DNA from 4 places in the Thauera humireducens genome. Region 1 is predicted to be linked to each of the others. Evidence: riboswitches for the same ligand, from Rfam matches in the RefSeq annotation. Region 1 holds a riboswitch; each other region holds the start of a gene.

Region 1 (4,205 bases):
CCTGGGTGCCGTAGTTCTGGGCAAGCTCGTAGTCCTTGTCGAGAAGGTTGTTGGCGCGCACTTCCACGCTCCAGTCCGGCGCCAGCGCGTAATGCACGTAGGCGTTCAGCAGGCCGTAGCCGCCCATGCGGTTGGCCGCGTTGTTCGGGATTCGATCATACCGCCGCCCCTGCGCGTTCCACTCCATCCCCCAGGTCCACGGCCCGGTGGCGCGCTCGATGCCGAGCGAACCGCCGATGCGCGCACGACGGCCGAGCTCATCGCCGGTTTCCTCGTCTTCCGTGTCGAGGAAGTCGATGCTGGCCCGCACGCGGTAATCCCACAGCATCGTGCTGGCAGCCAGCTCGACGCCCTGGATCGAGGCCTCCGCCACGTTGGCCGGCGCCCAGTCGCCCATCGGATCGGCCGGGTTCACCGGCGCCCACGCGATCAGGTTCTTGATGCGGTTGTTGAAGTAGGTCGCGCTGAGGCTGGTGCCGCCGCGCTCCCACACCAGGCCGGCCTCGCGGTTCAGCGCCTCCTCGGGCTTCAGGTTCGGGTTGCCGCTGAACGGAAAGTAGAGGTCGTTGAACGTGGGCGCCTTGAACGCCGTGCCGATGCTGGCACGCGCGCGCCACTCCGGCGTCAGCCGATAGCCGTAGGCCAGCGCACCGGTGGTCTTGCTGCCGAACTGCGAATCCTCGTCATGGCGGGCGTTGACCTGCAGGTGATGGCGATCGAACTGTCCGCTCCAGCCGAGCAGCACCGAATTGGTGTGCCGCTGGGTCTTGTCATAGTCGGCCGTCGAATCGACTTCCTGCTCGAGATACTCGTAGGCGGCCAGCAGCGAGCCGACGCCCAGGGCGATGTCGTGCTGCCAGGTGAACTGGCGCTGCGCGGTCTCGAACGTGGATTTGGCGTTACGATCAGAATAGTTGTGCGACTCGTCCGCGCCGTAGCCGAAGCGCAAGGTGCTGGTCCAGTCGGCGGTGATCTGGTTGCGCATGTGCAGCCCCAGCGAGTCGGTGCGCTTGTCCAGATACGAGTTGAACACCTTGGCGTTGTCGTACCAGTTGCGCATGTCCGAATGCAGCACGGTCAGGCCGATCTCGTCGGCGTCGCGGAAACCGAGCGACACCGAGCCGCTGAAGTACTCGTTGCGGAAACCGTCGTCGTCGGGATCGCTGCCGCGCGTCGACTTCGGCTTGGCATCGATGCCGTCACTGCGTTCGCTGCCGGCGGACACGTTGTAGCGCAGCCGCTCGACCCCGCCCGCCAGCGTCGCACCCAGCGTGCGCGCACCATCGGTGCCGACGCCGGCACGCACGCTGGGCTGGAAACCCTCGCGTCCCTTGCGCGTGAACACCTGGATCACGCCGCCGATCGCATCGGAACCGTAGAGCGCGCTCGCCGGGCCGCGCAGGATCTCGATGCGGTCGATCAGCTCGAGCGGAAGGTTCTCGAGCGTGGGCGAGCCGCTGGTCGCCGACCCCACGCGCACGCCATCGATCAGGAGCAGGGTGTGCCCCGAGTTGGCGCCGCGGAGGTACACGCTGCTGCTCGAGCCCGGACCGCCATTGCTCGCCACCTGTACGCCGGGACGGCTGGACAGCAGTTGCACCAGCGTGGCATTGCCGGCACGGGCGATCTCGTCGCGGTCGATCACGTCGACGCTGGCAAGCGCCTCATCGGCCGTGATGGGCTGGCGGGTGGCGGTGACCACGACGTGGCCAAGCTGGGCATCGTCGGCCTGGGCCGGGACGAACGGGTAAGCGAGCGCGCACGCGGAAACCAGCGCGGAAAGGCGGATCTTCATTGTCGGAACTCCCTTCGCCATGCCGCGCGTCCCCGCACGCCATGGCAACTTCACATGGACGCGCCGACAGCGTGGGAGAACCGAAGAGAGCAGGACAAACCGCGCCCGTCGCCGCCACCCCGCGGCACATCCGCCAATTCGCGTTCCGGCCGGTCTCCGGGCTCGTGCGCTGTACCGGCCGCAGGGCCGGACGGGTGGATCGCCTTCCCGGGAGTCGTCCTCCCAGTGGCTGCGTGATCCGCCTTGCGCGCACTTACCGTTGCGGGGGCAGCACAGGCATTGCGGCCATCGAGCAGAGGATGGTCCGCGCACCTGTTTCCCGTTTAACCCTGGGCGAGAATCGCCCGTGGGCACCGATAACGCGCCGCCCCTTCCGAGGCAGTGGGGGCGGATGATACCGTACGGGCGAGTATCGTGCACTGCAATAAATGACAGTCCTCTTTCCGGACAGGAGCCATCAGAACAATGACATGCGAGCTGATCCTGGGCGGCGCGCGCTCGGGCAAGAGCCGCGAGGCCGAGCGCCGCGCGACCGAATCCGGGCTGGCGGTGACCGTGATTGCGACCGCCGAGGCGCTCGACGACGAGATGGCGGCACGCATCCGCCGCCATCAGGCGGACCGGCCCGCAGGCTGGCGCACGGTGGAGACGCCGGTGGCGCTCGCCGACACGCTGCGGCGCGAGGCAGCCCCCGACCGCTGCCTGCTGGTCGACTGCCTGACGCTGTGGCTGAGCAACCTGCTGGTGGACGCCGAGAGCCTGCCGCCCGGCGCCGATGCCGAAGCCCTGCCGCTGTTCCGAGCGCAGCGCGACGCGCTGCTCGCGACCCTGCCGCGACTGCCTGGCCGCATCGTGCTGGTCGCCAACGAAGTCGGCCTCGGCCTGGTGCCGGAGCACCCACTCGGCCGCCTGTTCCGCGACGAGGCCGGCCGGCTCAACCAGGCGGTCGCCGCGCTGTGCCCGCGTGTGGTGTTCGTCGCCGCCGGCCTGCCGCTGGTGCTGAAGCAGGACTAAACTCGCTCCCCACCCAGCCGCGGCCCCGACGCCGCTCCACCGGAAACCTCGCGTCATGAACCTCGCCATCACCGCGCCCGACCAGGCGATTGCCACCGAGCTGCAACACAAGATCGACCGCAAGACCAAGCCGCTTGGCGCCCTCGGCCGGCTCGAGCCGCTGGCGCTGCAGATCGGCCTCGTGCAGCAGACGCTGACGCCCCAGTTGCGCCAGCCCCACATCGTCGTCTTCGCCGGCGACCACGGCGCGGCGCGGGCGGGCGTGTCGGCCTACCCGCAGGACGTGACCTGGCAGATGGTGGAGAACTTCCTGGCCGGCGGCGCCGCAATCAATGTCTTCAGCCGGCAGATGGGGCTGGGGCTGACCGTCGTCGATGCGGGGGTCAATCACGACTTCGGCAAGCGCGCCGGCCTCATCGACGCCAAGATCGCGCCGGGTACGGCGAACTACATCGAACAGCCGGCGATGAGCGCCGAACAGCGCGACGCCGCCCTGCAGCGCGGACGCGAGATCACCCATGCGCTGGCGGACAACGGCTGCAACTGTGTCGGCTTCGGCGAGATGGGCATCGGCAACACCGCCTCGGCCTCGCTGCTGACGCACTGCCTGGTCGGTGCCGAGCACGGCGCCGACCTCTACACCGTGACCGGCCGCGGCACCGGACTGGATGACGCCGGCCTCATCCACAAGCGCGCCCTGCTCAAGCAGGCGCTGGAGCGCGGCGGCCGCCCAACCGATCCCCTGGCGGTGCTGGCCGAGTACGGCGGCCTCGAGATCGCCATGATGGCCGGCGCCATGCTCGGCGCCGCCGAGCGCAGGATGCTGGTCCTGATCGACGGCTTCATCGTCACCTCTGCACTGCTGGTCGCCCACGCCATCGACCCGGACGTGCTGCCCTACTGCGTGTTCGCTCATCGCTCGCAGGAACCCGGCCACGGCATCCAGCTCGACCACTTGGGAGTGGAGCCTCTGATGTCGCTGGATCTGCGCCTGGGCGAAGGCACCGGCGCCGCGCTAGCCTGGCCGCTGGTGCAGTCGGCGGTGAGCTTCCTCAACGAGATGGCGAGCTTCGAGTCGGCCGGCGTCAGCGACCAGGGCTGACGCACACGGCATGCGCTACCAGCTCGAACTGTTCTTCACCGCGCTCGGCTTCTTCACCCGGCTGCCGGTGCCGGCCTGGGTGCCGTGGTCGCCCGAGCGGCTGAACCACGCGGCGCGCTTCTTCCCGCTGGTCGGCTGGGTGGTGGGCGCAACCGGCGCGGCAGGCTACGCGGTGTTCGCGCTGGTCCTGCCCGCCTCGCTGGCGGTGATCCTGTCGATGGCGGTGACGATCCGCCTCACCGGCGCCTTCCACGAAGACGGCTTCGCCGACACCTGCGACGGCCTCGGCGGCGG
Region 2 (4,205 bases), 1.3 Mb from region 1:
CCGCCTGTCGGATCGGGTCAAGGTGCAGCTGGTGCGGGTCGACATGGCCACCAACAAGATCGACTTCCGCCTGATCGAAGGTCCGCTGGCGGTCGAGAAGCCTGTCGCCGTGGTGGAGGAGACGCCGGCTCCCGCGCCTCGGCGTGCGCGCAGAACGACAAGGACGGCTGCCGACAAGGCCGCGGTGGAGACCGTCGTCGTGGCAGCACCGGCCGCGGCGTCCGCCGTGGAGGTCGCCAAGCCGGCAAGGAAGGCGCGGGCGAAGCCTGCCGCCGCGCCGGCCGAAGAAGTGATTGAACCGGCCGCCATCGCGGCAAAGCCGGCGCGCAAGCCCCGGGTCAAGGCGCAGTCCGTGCCGGAAACGCCCCCCACGCCGGTGACACCGGCGCGTAAGTCGCGCGTCAAGGCCGCAACGGCGCTTTCCGCGCAGAAGGCGCCGCAAGCGAGCGTGCTCGACGATATCTGGCAGAAGGCGGCCGACCAGGAGGCAGCGGCGCAGAAACTCGCGGCAGAGGAGGCGGCCAGCGCGCGGGCCGGCAAGAAGCGCAAGGCGGCGGACAAGGCGGAGGGCAAGCCTGCGAAGAAGGCAAAGGCACCCGCCGCCAAGGCCAAGTCCAAAGTCAAGGCGGGCGCCAAGGTGAAGCCTGCAGCCAAGCCGGCGAAGAAATCCGCTGCGAAGGCGGTGAAGGCGTCCGCGACCGCTGCCGAGCCGGTAGAATCGCGCGCCTCCAAACCGGCCGCACGTTCTGGCGGCAAGACCTCGACCAAGGGAACCCGCCGTGGCTAAAGCCCCAGAAACTGTCTCCACCCGCCTCATCTACGGCTTCCATGCCGTTTCCGCCAAGCTACGCCACGCGCCGGATTCGGTGCTGGAAATCTTCCTGTCCGGCGATCGCAAGGACGCCCGAGTGCGCAAGTTCGTTGCCCAGGCCGAGGCCGCGGGCGCACGCATCACGTCCAGCGAAGGCGACAAGCTCGACGCGCTGGTCGGCACGCGGCGCCACCAGGGTGTGGTGGCCAAGGTCGACGCCACGCGGCGCGACATCAAGCTCGCCGACGTGCTCGACAGCCTCGAAGAGAATGCGCTGATCCTGGTGCTCGACGGCGTGCAGGACCCGCACAACCTCGGCGCCTGCCTGCGCGTGGCCGACGCCGCCGGTGCGCATGCGGTGGTGGCGCCGAAGGATCGCGCGGTGGGCCTCAACGCCACGGCGGTCAAGGTCGCCAGCGGTGCGGCCGACACCGTGCCCTACATCACCGTCACCAACCTGGCCCGCGCACTGCGCGAGATGCAGGATGCCGGCGTGTGGGTGGTCGGTGCCGCCGGCGAGGCCGAGAAGTCTCTGTACGAGATCGACCAGAAGGTGCCCGTGGCCTGGGTGCTGGGTGCCGAAGGCGACGGCTTGCGCCGCCTGACGCGCGAGACCTGCGACGAACTCGCCCGCATCCCGATGCACGGCAGTGTCGAGAGCCTGAACGTGTCGGTCGCCAGCGGCATCTGCCTGTTCGAGGCGCGTCGCCAGCGCGGCTGAACGGTTCCGGCGAGCCCCGTCTTTGGGGTAACCTCTCGCCCTTCGAGCTTCGGGGTGCCCGCGCCAGTCGCGGGAGAATCGGGAAAGCGGTGCAACTCCGCTGCGCGCCCAGCGCCGTGATGGGGATTGTCCGGGCATGGTTTGCCCAGCCACTGGTCCGCAAGGATCGGGAAGGCGCCCGGACGAGATGATCCACAGCCGGAAGACCGGCCCCGAAGCGTATCAAGCAGCCGCCTGGTCGGCGGTTGTCCACTGCTCTACGACAAGGGGAATTTCATGAGCAGTCCTTCGCAGGCCGTCCAGACCGATCCGCAGTTCAGTGCCGAGGAGCGCGCCGCCGTCTATCGGGCCATCCACACCCGGCGCGACGTGCGCGGCCAGTTCCTGCCCGACCCGATCCCGGACGAGGTGCTCGCGCGCGTGCTGACGGCCGCCCACCATGCACCGTCGGTCGGCTTCATGCAGCCGTGGGACTTCGTGCTGGTGCGCTCGCGCGAAGTGCGGCAGAAGATCCAAGCCGACTTCCGCGCCGCCCATGCCGAGGCTGAGCTGATGTTCGAGGAAGGCAAGCGCGACACCTATCGCAAGCTCAAGCTCGAGGGCATCCTCGAGGCGCCGGTCAACCTGTGCATCACCTGCGACCGCAGCCGCAACGGCCCGGTGGTGATCGGCCGCACCCACATCGGCGCGATGGACGTCTACAGCGCGGTGTGCGCGGTGCAGAACCTGTGGCTTGCCGCCCGCGCGGAGGGCCTGGGCGTGGGCTGGGTCAGCATCCTGCATCAGCAGACCCTGCGCGAGGCGCTCGGCATTCCGCAGGACATCGTGCCGATCGCCTATCTGTGCATCGGCTACGTCAGCCATTTCTATGACAAGCCCGAGCTGGAGTCGGCGGGCTGGCTCAAGCGCATGCCGCTGACCGAACTGCTGCACTTCGACGGCTGGCAGGGCAGGGCGGACGAGGCGGGCGAGCGGCTGGTCGACGAGATCGGGCGGGTGTGGCCGATCCTGAAGTAGGGGTTTCGACCGCGGCGGCCGTGCTCGACGCCTTGCCCTGGCAGCGGCTCAAGATTCAGTCGGATAGGGTGGCGAGGAAGTCGCCCCAGGCCTCGATCGGCAAGGGCCTGCCGAACAGGTAGCCCTGATAGAACTCGCAGCCGTGCAGCCGCAGGAACTCGCGTTGCGTCGGCGTCTCGACACCTTCGGCGATCGTCTCGAGGCCGAGTGCGTGGCTCATCGACAGGATGGCCAGCACGATGGTCTCGCTGCCTTCGTCCTCCGTCATGTCGCGGATGAAGGACTGGTCGATCTTGAGCTGGGCGAAGGGCAGGCGCTTGAGGTAGGACAGCGAGGAGTAGCCGGTGCCGAAATCGTCGAGTGCGAACTGGATGCCGAGCGTGCGCAACTGGTTCATGCGCGCCACGGTTTCGTCGAGATCCCCCAGGATCACGCTTTCGGTCAGCTCGAGCTTGAGCCGGCTCGGGTCGATGCCCGCGCCTTCGACCGTACGGCGCACCATGGCGAAGAAGTCCGCCTGGTGGAACTGCCGCGCGCTCACGTTGACCGCGATCGAAAGCTGGCGGGTTGCCGGCGCCTGTTGCCACTGCGCGATCTGTGCGCAGGCGGTGCTCAGCACCCACTGGCCGATCTGTACGATCAGGCCCGTGTCTTCGGCCAGCGGAATGAACTCGGCCGGCGAGATCATCTTGCCGTCGGTGCCTGGCCAGCGGATCAGCGCCTCGGCACCGGCGAGCCGGCCGTGGCGGTCGACCTGGGGTTGATAGACGAGGCGGAAGCTGCCGGCCTGCAGGGCTTCGCGCAGGCCGATTTCCATGCGTGCGTGGGCATCGACGACCGCCTGCATTTCCGGATTGAAGAAGCGGATGGCGTTGCGTCCTTCTTCCTTTGCCCGGTAGAGCGCGACTTCGGCCTGCTTGAGCAGCATCTCGGGTGCGACCGCCTTGCCGCGGAACAGGCTCACGCCGATGCTCAGGGTAGCGTAGTGAGGCTCGTCGCCGTTCTCGCCGAGTGCGTAGGGCGCATCGAGTTCGGCGTGCAGCTTCCGCGCGATGAGCTCCGCGCGCGCGATGGCGTCGTCCTGATTGTCGCCGATGTTCTCGATGACGATGGCGAAGTCGTCGTCGCCATGGCGGGCGACGGTGTCGTCCTCGCGCATGGCGGCGCGCAGGCGGTTGCCGAGTTCCTTCAGCAACTGGTCGCCGCTGGCATGGCCGCGCGAGTCGTTGAGTTGCTGGAAGCGGTCGACGTCGAGCAGCATCAGCATGCCCCAGGCTTCGCTGCGACCACTGCCGCGGATCGCCTGCTGCAGGCGGTCGCGCAGCAGGGCGCGGTTGGGGAGCCCGGTCAGCGCGTCGTAGTAGGCCAGCCGGTGCAGCAGCGCCTCGGACTGCTTGCGCTGGGTGATGTCTTCCTTGACCGCGACGTAGTGCGTGATGGTGCCGTCGGGCTGCTTGATCGGCGCGATCGTGGCCAGTTCGAGGTAGCTCGCGCCATCCTTGCGCGTGTTGTGGAACTCGCCGCGCCAGACCTCGCCCCGCAACAGCGTGGCCCACAACTCTTCATAGGTCTCGCGTGGCGTGAGGCCGGCATTGAGGATGCGCGGATTGCGGCCGATCGCTTCCTCGCGCGAGAAGCCGGTGATGCGGCAGAAGG
Region 3 (4,205 bases), 730 kb from region 1:
GTGGCGATGATCGCGCGCAATGCGGCGCGCGCGGCCGAACTGGCGCGCGGCGTGCAGATCGGCGGCCAGTTGCGCCGGCTCGACGTCTTCGCCCCGAACGCCCTGCCCACTGCCGACTGGGCGGTGCTGCTGGTGAAGACCGGCGACACCGACGCCGCCGCCCGCCTCGCCAGCGCCCTGCGGCCGCACGGCCTGCTGTCGTTGCAGAACGGACTGATCGAGGCAGAGTTGCGCGAGGCCTGTCCCGCGCTGGCGGCCGGCCAAGGTGTGACGACCGAAGGCGCCTACCGCGATGCCACCGGCATCCATCCCTCGGGCGCCGGCGAGACCCTGCTGCCGCCCGGCTTCGAGGACCTCGCGGCGCTGTTCGTGCGCGCCGGTTTCGTCGCCCGCGTCGATCCGGACATCGCCCGTGCCCGGCTCGCCAAGCTGCTGGTGAACCTCGCCATCAACCCGCTGGCAGCGCTGTTTCGCGTGCCCAACGGCGCCCTGCTCGAACCGCCGCACCGCGTGCTGCTCGACACCCTGGTACGCGAGGCGCTGCCGGTGCTGCGCGCCAACGGCCTCGATCTGGACGAAGGGGCGGCGCTCTCACGCGTGCACGGCGTCGCCCGTGCCACCGCCGCCAACCGCGCCAGCATGCTGCAGGATGTGCTGGCCAACCGCCGCACCGAGATCGACGCCATCACCGGCGCCCTGCTCGGCATGGCCGAAACGGGTGGCTTCGAGGTGCCGACGCATCGGGCCGTACATACCCTGGTGCGCGCGGTCGAGCACGCCGCGACGGGAACCCCATCCGATCGAGGGTGATGCCGTGGCAGACCGCCGGGATTCGCAGTCGCACGCGGCCGGCCCGTCACGCGATCGCGTCGGGCAATGGCCGCCCCCTACGGTATAGTCGGGCACATCGGCGATCCGTCCAGCCCTGCCCATGCCCCCAGTCCTGCAAGCCCCCCTCATCGTCCGCACCCTGCTGCTGCTGATCCTTGCCGCGGGGGCGTATTTCCTCAGCGGTTTCCTCGTGCCGGTACTGGCCGCGCTGGTCATCGGCTTCGCCAGTTGGCCGCTGTACCGCCGGGGCGTCGTGCTGTGCGGCGGGAAGACGGCGCTGGCCGCGAGCCTGGCCCTGATCGTCGTCATCTGCGCGCTGATCGTGCCGCTGACGGTCGCCCTGCACTACGCGCTGCAGGAAGCCGGCAACTTCATTGCCTGGCTGCTCGAAGCCAACCGGACCGGCGCGCCGGTCCCGGACTGGATCCGGGCCCTGCCGATGGTCGGCAACCGGCTCGCAGAGTACTGGCTCCTGCACCTCGGCGAGCCCCAGGCGCTCGGGCACTGGGTGGAGATCATCAGCGGCGAGCACCTGGGCAACATCTACCGCGCGCTGCTGAGCGCCACCGGTGATCTCGCACGGCTGGCCCTGACCACGCTGTTCATGCTCATCACCCTGTTCTTCGTCTACAAGGACGGCAGCCGGATCGCGGCACAGCTCGACGTCGTCGGCGAGCGCATCCTGCCGACGCGCTGGCAACGCTTCTCGCGCGTGGTGCCGGCCACCGTCAGCGCCACCGTCACCGGCATGGGCCTGATCGCACTCGGCGAAGGGGTGGTGCTGGGCGTGGCCTACTGGATCGCCGGCGTGCCCTCGCCCGTGCTGCTCGGCGTGGCCACCGGTTTCATGGCGCTGATCCCCGGCGGCGCGCCGCTGTCCTTCACGCTGGTGTCGCTGTACCTGGTCGGCTCGGGCGACCTTGTCGCCGGGCTGGGGCTGTTCGCCTGGGGGTCGATCGAGCTCTTCATCGTGGACAAGACCCTCCGCCCGCGCCTGGTCGGCGGCCCGGTGAAGCTGCCGTTCCTGCCCACCTTCTTCGGCCTGGTCGGCGGCGTGCAGACCATGGGACTGGTCGGCCTGTTCGTCGGCCCGGTGCTGATGGCGCTGCTGGTGGCGATCTGGCGCGAATGGCTGCTCGGCATCGAGGAGCCCGCACCGGCGGGCACCGAGACGGCCCCGGCGGACGCCACCACGGACGCCGTCGCGCGCCCATCCCCCGCCACACGGTCGTACACGACGATCGACTGAGCGCGGGAGCGGACGCCATCGCAGCAGGCCGACACGCAACCCCTAGTAGTCAACCGGGTCGCCAAGCACTACCCACAGTATCACTGCTCACACGCCAAGCTTGACACACGGCACCCGCCGGCCCTAATGTCTGCCCGTCACGGCTGCCCGGTTCCGACCGGGCAAGGGAATCCGGTGACGCATCGCAAGGTGCGGAATCCGGAGCTGCCCCCGCAACTGTAATCGGTGAGTCTTGCGCTTTTCCATGCCACTGGACGAATGTCCGGGAAGGCCGGCGCAGGACGACGACCCGAGAGCCAGGAGACCTGCCGCGACGCTTCCCTTAACAGCTCGGGGCGGGGTGTCCCTGACAAGAGGCATGGCTCAGACCATTTCACTTGCACGCTTTCCTGATGGCACGGCAGCACCGCATGGCATGGCCATGCGCGTGACGCATCACGCCCGTCCGTCGGAGATCCGCCCCGCCCGCTCCGGATCTCCGCCATGCCCGCACCTGCCCGCCCCGCCCCGGCGCTGACGCCAGCTCCGCACGTACCGTCGATCACGGCCCCGCGCCCGATGCTGCGCTTCGGCGCCGCCGACATGCCGCGCATCCTCGAGCACCTGCATGCGCTGGATGCCGACGACCGGCTGCTGCGCTTCAGCCACGGCATCCGCGACGAGGGCATCGCCGCCTACGTCGCCAGCCTCGATTTCGCACGCGACCACGTGCATGGCCTGTGCACCGCGCAGGGCGACATCGTCGCCCTCGCCCATGTCGCAGTGCGCGATGGCGAGGTCGACTTCGGCCTCAGCGTCATCGCAGCCTACCGTCAGCGCGGGCTGGGACGCGCGCTGTTCGGCCACGTCATCGCGCTGGCCCGCCTGCACGACGCGGTCCGCATCGTGTGCCACAGCGTCAGCCCGGCGGTGCTGCACATGGCAGCCGCCAGCGGCTTCCGCCGTCCCGGCGGCTGCCACACCGCCCCGCTGACGCTGGAACTGCGGGCCGCGTCCCGCTGCGCCGACGACGCCCCCGCAAGCAGCCGGGCAGTCGCCTGACGCTGCCCTTGCCTCCCAAACCCCGCTCATTCGAATTCACCCAGACGAGGACATCCCGTGGACCGACTTCCGACCGAAGCGCTTGATAGCGCCATGCAACTTGCCGCATTCCAGATCATCCGCCGCAATGGCGCCGTCGTCGCCTTCGATCCGAACAAGATCGCCGTCGCCATGACCAAGGCCTTCCTCGCCGTCGAGGGCCGCCAGGGCGCGGCGTCCTCACGCGTACGCGACATCGTGGCCCGCCTCACCGATACCGTGGTCGGCGCCCTCACCCGCCGCCTGCCCGACGGCGGCATGCTGCACATCGAGGACATCCAGGACCAGGTCGAGCTGGCGCTGATGCGCTCGGGCGAGCACGACGTCGCGCGCGCCTACGTGCTCTACCGCGAACGCCGCGCTGCCGAACGCGCGGCGCAGAAGGACGCCGAAGCGCAGGCGGGCGGCGCCGGCCCCGTGCTGCACATCGTCGATGGCGAAGCGCGCCGCCCGCTCGACCGCGCCGCCCTGCTCGCCGTGTGCCGCGAGGCCTGCGCGGGGCTGGACGGTGTGTCCGCCGACACCGTGCTCGAACACGCACTGCACAACCTCTACGACGGCGTGCCGATTGCCGCCGTGCGCCAGGCGCTGGTGCTGGCCGCACGCACGCTGATCGAGCGCGAGCCGGACTACGGCCGTGTCGCCGCCCGCCTGCTGCTGTCGGCGATCCGCGTCGAAGTGCTCGGGCACGAGGCCTCGCAGGCCGACATGGCCGACCCCGACCAGGGTTATGCCGCCTGCCTGCCCGCCCTCATCCGCCGTGGCATCGAGGCGGAGCTGCTCGATCCCCGGCTGGCCGACTTCGACCTCGCCCGCCTGGCGGCGGCGATCCGGCCCGAGCGCGACCTGCAGTTCGACTACCTCGGCCTGCAGACGCTGTACGACCGCTACTTCCTGCATGTCGACGACCGCCGCATCGAGCTGCCGCAGACCTTCTTCATGCGGGTGGCGATGGGCCTGGCGATCAACGAGATCGACCGCGAGGCACAGGCCATCGCGTTCTACGAGCTGCTGTCGAGCTTCGACTTCATGAGCAGCACGCCGA
Region 4 (4,205 bases), 260 kb from region 1:
TCGGCATGCTCGATGAAGCAGGTCTCGATGCGCCAGCCGGGGTGGCGATCGCGCCACTGGGCGGCGAAATGCAGGATCTCCTGGTTGCCCTCGCGATTGCGCGAGCCGTGGCCGACGAGGAGGATGGCGGTGTCGTTCATGCGGATTCTCCGGTGGGCAGGCCGGCTTCGGAGGCAGGCGCCGAGGCCTTGCGGAAACGGTGGCCGAAGCCCGGGTCGTAGAGCTTGGAGCGGGCGATGTCGGGCCAGTGGCGGGCGCCGAGCGCGGGGCTGGCGATGATCATGGCCTGGCTGGCGATCTTCTCGTCCTGGCAGCGGCGCTTGATGTCGGCCAGCGTGCCGCGGACGATCTTCTCCGCGCCCGGCCAGCTCGCCTTCTGCACCACAACGATGGGCGCCTCCTCCGGCCAGCCGGCGGCGCGCAGCGCGCGCTGCACCTCGTGCAGCAGCGTGATCGACAGGAAGATGCACAGCGTCGTGCGGTGCGCGGCGAGCGCCGCCAGGTCTTCGCCCGGCGGCATCGGCGTGCGGCCGGCGACGCGGGTGAGGATCACGGTCTGCGTCACTTCCGGCAGGGTCAGGGTCTCACCGGCGGCGGCGGCCGAGGCCATCGCCGAGGACACGCCCGGCACCACCTGCCAGGCGATGCCCGCCGCATCGAGCGGGCGGGTCATCTCGACCAGCGCGCCATACAGGCCGGGGTCGCCGGTCTGCAGGCGCACCACGGTGCGATGGCGGGCGCAGGCGTCGAGCAGCCAGGCGCTCATGGCCTCGAGCGTCATGTCCCTGGAGTCGCGGATCTCGCAGTCGGCCGGCGCGTACTGCGTGGCCGTGCGGTCGACCAGCGAGCCGGCGAACAGGATCGCTCCGGCCTGCTCGAGCAGGCGGCGGCCCTTCACGGTGATCAGGTCCGGGTCGCCGGGCCCTGCGCCGACGAACCAGACCGTGCCGGGCGTCCCGGTCATCAGCGGCTCGCCGGGACGGCGAAGCAGAGCTGGACCAGCGGGCGATGCGCCTGCGACTGCAGCAGCCTGACGACGGCCACGGTCAGCACCGGCTCGATCAGCACCACCGGCAGGTAGGCGGCGGCAAAGGTCATCCACTCGGCGAAGGGGGTGGCAACCTCGCCCATCGACAGCCAGAAGCCGACCATGATCGCGACGCCGGCGTAATAGGCGGCATCGAGCTTGAGCACCGACCTGATCTCGGTCGCTGCCCCGGCGGCGAGCCTGCGACCGAGGCCGAGATGCAGCGCAAGCAATGGCACGGCCAGCGACAGGAAGTTGACGCCCAGGTGCAGCAGGTCGGCGGGCTCGAAGATCACGCCCTGCAGCAGCAGGCCCAGGCCGAAGCCGAGCAGCGTGGGCACGAAGCCCAGCGTCAGGTAGATCGGCATCGCCCCGATGAAGTGCAGTTCCGACGCGCCGGCGGGCAGGTGGAAGCTCTGCATGAAGACCGAGAAGAACAGCGCCGCGAGCAGCGTACGCAGGACGAGTTGTGGCTGCTTGAGCAGTTGCGGTGCCTGGGCGGCGGCGAGGCCGATGGCGGTGAGATTGGCGGCGGCGATCTTGGCGCCGGAAAGGATGCCGGGTTCGATATGCATGATGACTCCCCACGAGTGCTTCGAATCAACGATGGGAGCCACGCAGGCGGAGTGTGCGTACGTGCGCGCACCCTGGCCTCGCCAAGGACGTGCGGACGCATGCAATACGAATCGGCTGGAGCTTCCGGCGCACGCAGGCAGCCGGCGGAAAACCAGTCGGATCGAACCCTCACCCCGGGGCTCACATCAACCAAACTCGATCGGGCCGGTCTTCTGGCTTGCCTTCTTCCTCGTCCGCCGACCTTCCCGAGCGCAAGGCTCAGTGGCGTGTGGCGGAGTCGTCAGGCTCACAGCAGCGGGGGCTGCGCCGGACTGGTCGTACGCGCGGGGCGGACGACGTCACCGGACTTCCCGTTTCACCCTGTCATGCGGCTGCATGACAAGGCACCCGGATCGAATGCGGGCGCAGACTAATCGAAACCGATCCGGATATGCAAGTTGCCGCTGCGGAAGGTCGCGGCGTGACCGCAGGGTAGAGGCGACATTCCGATGGGCTGCGCCACGGCTTGAATAGCGTGCGCGCCTGGGCTTTAGTGAGAGTGCGCCGACGGCCGCGGGGGCGCGCTTTCCGGGAGACACAGCATGTTGATCACGCGCGAGGTGCTGACCCGCATGGGGGCGACCGGTCCCAATGCCGATCGCTATGTCGAGGCGCTCGATGCGGCCATGGCCCGGCATGCCATCGACACGGCGCCGCGCATCGTCCATTTCCTCGCGCAGACACTGCACGAGTCGGGCTGCCTGCGCCTGACGGAGGAGAACCTGAACTACTCGGCGGACGGACTGCTGAGGGTGTTTCCACGCTATTTCCCTACCCGTGCCGACGCCGAGGCCTGTGCGCGCAAGCCCGAGCGGATCGGCAACCGCGTGTATTCCGGGCGCATGGGCAACGGGCCCGAAGCCAGCGGCGACGGCTTCCGCTACCGTGGCCGGGGCCTGATCCAGCTCACCGGCAAGGACAACTACCGCGCCCTGGCGCGCTGGTGCGGCCAGGACGTGGTGGCCGAGCCCGACCGCGTGGCCGGCGAGCTGGCGGTGCAGTCCGCCGTGTTCTTCTGGGAGCGCAACGCCCTCAACGACCTGGCCGACATCGATGACCTGAAGGCGATCACGCGCCGCATCAACGGTGGCCTCAACGGCTTTGCCGACCGCCGCGAACTGCTCGAGAAGGGCCGCCACGCGCTGCGCGAGCTCGGGCTGGCGGGCTCGGTGGCACCGGCCTCGGTGCCGTTTGCCCCCACGCACCGTGTGGTGCCGCTGCAGCTGAACCTGCGTTCCGCCCCGCGCGTGTCGCCGGCGACCTTGCTGGCTTCGCTGGCACAGGGGACCGAGGTCGAGGTGCGCGGGCCGGGCGCGGCCGCGGGCTGGGTGCGGGTTCGCGTGATGCTCGGCGGGACGATGCGTGAGGGCGTGGTGGCCGAGCAGTATCTGGCCGCCGTGGCGCCACAGCCGCGTGCCCGCGGCCGTGCGCGTGCCGCGCTGCAGGGCGCGGCGTCGCTTCCGGCCTTGCCGCCCGCGGTGCTGCACGACGCCCTGTCCGCGACCAGCCGGGTCCGTGCGGAGGGGCGCATCCATCCGCTCGCCGAGGGCGATCGGCCTGCGCGCAACGCGCGGGTGTCGACGGCGCGTGCCGCCGAACTGCAGTCGATCCTGGATTGGCTCGATGTCGCCAACCCCGCGCATCGCCGCTATCGGCCGCTCGATGGCAAGGGCGTGGCGCTGGCGTATGTCGCCGACTGCGCCGACCTTGCCGGCGTCTATCTGCCGCGGGTGTGGTGGACCGACAGCGCGCTGCGCCGCCTGACGCTGGGCGAGGCGGTCGCAGCGGTCCTCGACCAGACCGTGCGCGAGATCGGCATCAATGCGCTTCACGACTGGCTCGACGACCAGGGCACGGCCTTCGGCTGGGTGCGCGAACTCGACCCCACACTGCTGCAGGCGGCGGCGAATGCGGGCGAGGTCTGCGTGATCGTTGCGCGCCATCGCGACATCGACCAAGCGGGGCAGGTCTCGCTGGTCGTGCCGGAGCAACCGGGCGCCGAGGCCCTGCGCCGCGCGGATGGCGAGGTGCTGCGGCCGCTCGAGTCGATGGCCGGCCGTCGTGGCGTGCGCGCCGCGGTGTCGCGCAATGCCTGGTGGACGGGGCGCCGCTTCCAGTCCTTCGCGTTCTGGCGCCACCCGTGACGGAGCGGTGAAGGTGGATGATACGTTGCGCCGCAGCGCCGTCGCACGGCCGGTGTCAGTGCTCGCTGAAAATTCCATGGGCATGAGAGGATCGTCGCTCCGACGGGCGGGTCGTCCGCGGGTCGAACAAGGGAGAGCATCGTGGCCAACAGTCAATCCACCCGGCGCGGCGCGCCTGCGCTGAAACTGCCGGTGCAGGCCGAGGCGGGCGCCGGCACGGCACTGCCCGGCGTGCTGCGCAGCGCCGGCAGTCGCGCCGACGGCAGCGACGGCATCGCCCTGGTGCCCGGCCTCAAGGTCGTGCGCACGCTCGAACTCGCCGAAGTCAGCCGCAGCGCCGACGCGCCCGCACCGGCGCAGCTCGATGCCGGGCCGCGCCTGCTGGCGCTGGAGGCGTCTGACGGCACGACGGTATTCAT

The links. Region 1 has a riboswitch for cobalamin ahead of AC731_RS13065 (TonB-dependent receptor domain-containing protein). Riboswitches for the same ligand answer to the same signal wherever they lie in the genome.
Region 2: another riboswitch for cobalamin. It lies ahead of bluB (5,6-dimethylbenzimidazole synthase); the one in region 1 lies ahead of AC731_RS13065 (TonB-dependent receptor domain-containing protein).
Region 3: another riboswitch for cobalamin. It lies ahead of AC731_RS09720 (GNAT family N-acetyltransferase); the one in region 1 lies ahead of AC731_RS13065 (TonB-dependent receptor domain-containing protein).
Region 4: another riboswitch for cobalamin. It lies ahead of AC731_RS14260 (energy-coupling factor ABC transporter permease); the one in region 1 lies ahead of AC731_RS13065 (TonB-dependent receptor domain-containing protein).

Annotation. Positions count from the first base shown of each region.
Region 1 covers NZ_CP014646.1:2,781,058-2,785,262, forward strand. Annotated here, with positions in the region: gene AC731_RS13065 (TonB-dependent receptor domain-containing protein) at 1-1,795, opposite strand, end outside; cobalamin riboswitch at 1,927-2,168, opposite strand; gene cobU (bifunctional adenosylcobinamide kinase/adenosylcobinamide-phosphate guanylyltransferase) at 2,261-2,809, shown strand; gene cobT (nicotinate-nucleotide--dimethylbenzimidazole phosphoribosyltransferase) at 2,865-3,911, shown strand; gene AC731_RS13080 (adenosylcobinamide-GDP ribazoletransferase) at 3,922-4,205, shown strand, end outside.
Region 2 covers NZ_CP014646.1:4,068,268-4,072,472, forward strand. Annotated here, with positions in the region: gene rnr (ribonuclease R) at 1-787, shown strand, start outside; gene rlmB (23S rRNA (guanosine(2251)-2'-O)-methyltransferase RlmB) at 780-1,532, shown strand; cobalamin riboswitch at 1,568-1,761, shown strand; gene bluB (5,6-dimethylbenzimidazole synthase) at 1,809-2,549, shown strand; gene AC731_RS18910 (bifunctional diguanylate cyclase/phosphodiesterase) at 2,605-4,205, opposite strand, start outside.
Region 3 covers NZ_CP014646.1:2,051,899-2,056,103, forward strand. Annotated here, with positions in the region: gene AC731_RS09710 (ketopantoate reductase family protein) at 1-810, shown strand, start outside; gene AC731_RS09715 (AI-2E family transporter) at 932-2,080, shown strand; cobalamin riboswitch at 2,204-2,407, shown strand; gene AC731_RS09720 (GNAT family N-acetyltransferase) at 2,564-3,121, shown strand; gene AC731_RS09725 (ribonucleoside-diphosphate reductase subunit alpha) at 3,215-4,205, shown strand, end outside.
Region 4 covers NZ_CP014646.1:3,040,961-3,045,165, reverse strand. Annotated here, with positions in the region: gene AC731_RS14270 (sirohydrochlorin chelatase) at 1-140, opposite strand, end outside; gene cobM (precorrin-4 C(11)-methyltransferase) at 137-964, opposite strand; gene AC731_RS14260 (energy-coupling factor ABC transporter permease) at 964-1,602, opposite strand; cobalamin riboswitch at 1,789-2,010, opposite strand; gene AC731_RS14255 (glycoside hydrolase family 19 protein) at 2,185-3,786, shown strand; gene AC731_RS14250 (CHAT domain-containing protein) at 3,928-4,205, shown strand, end outside.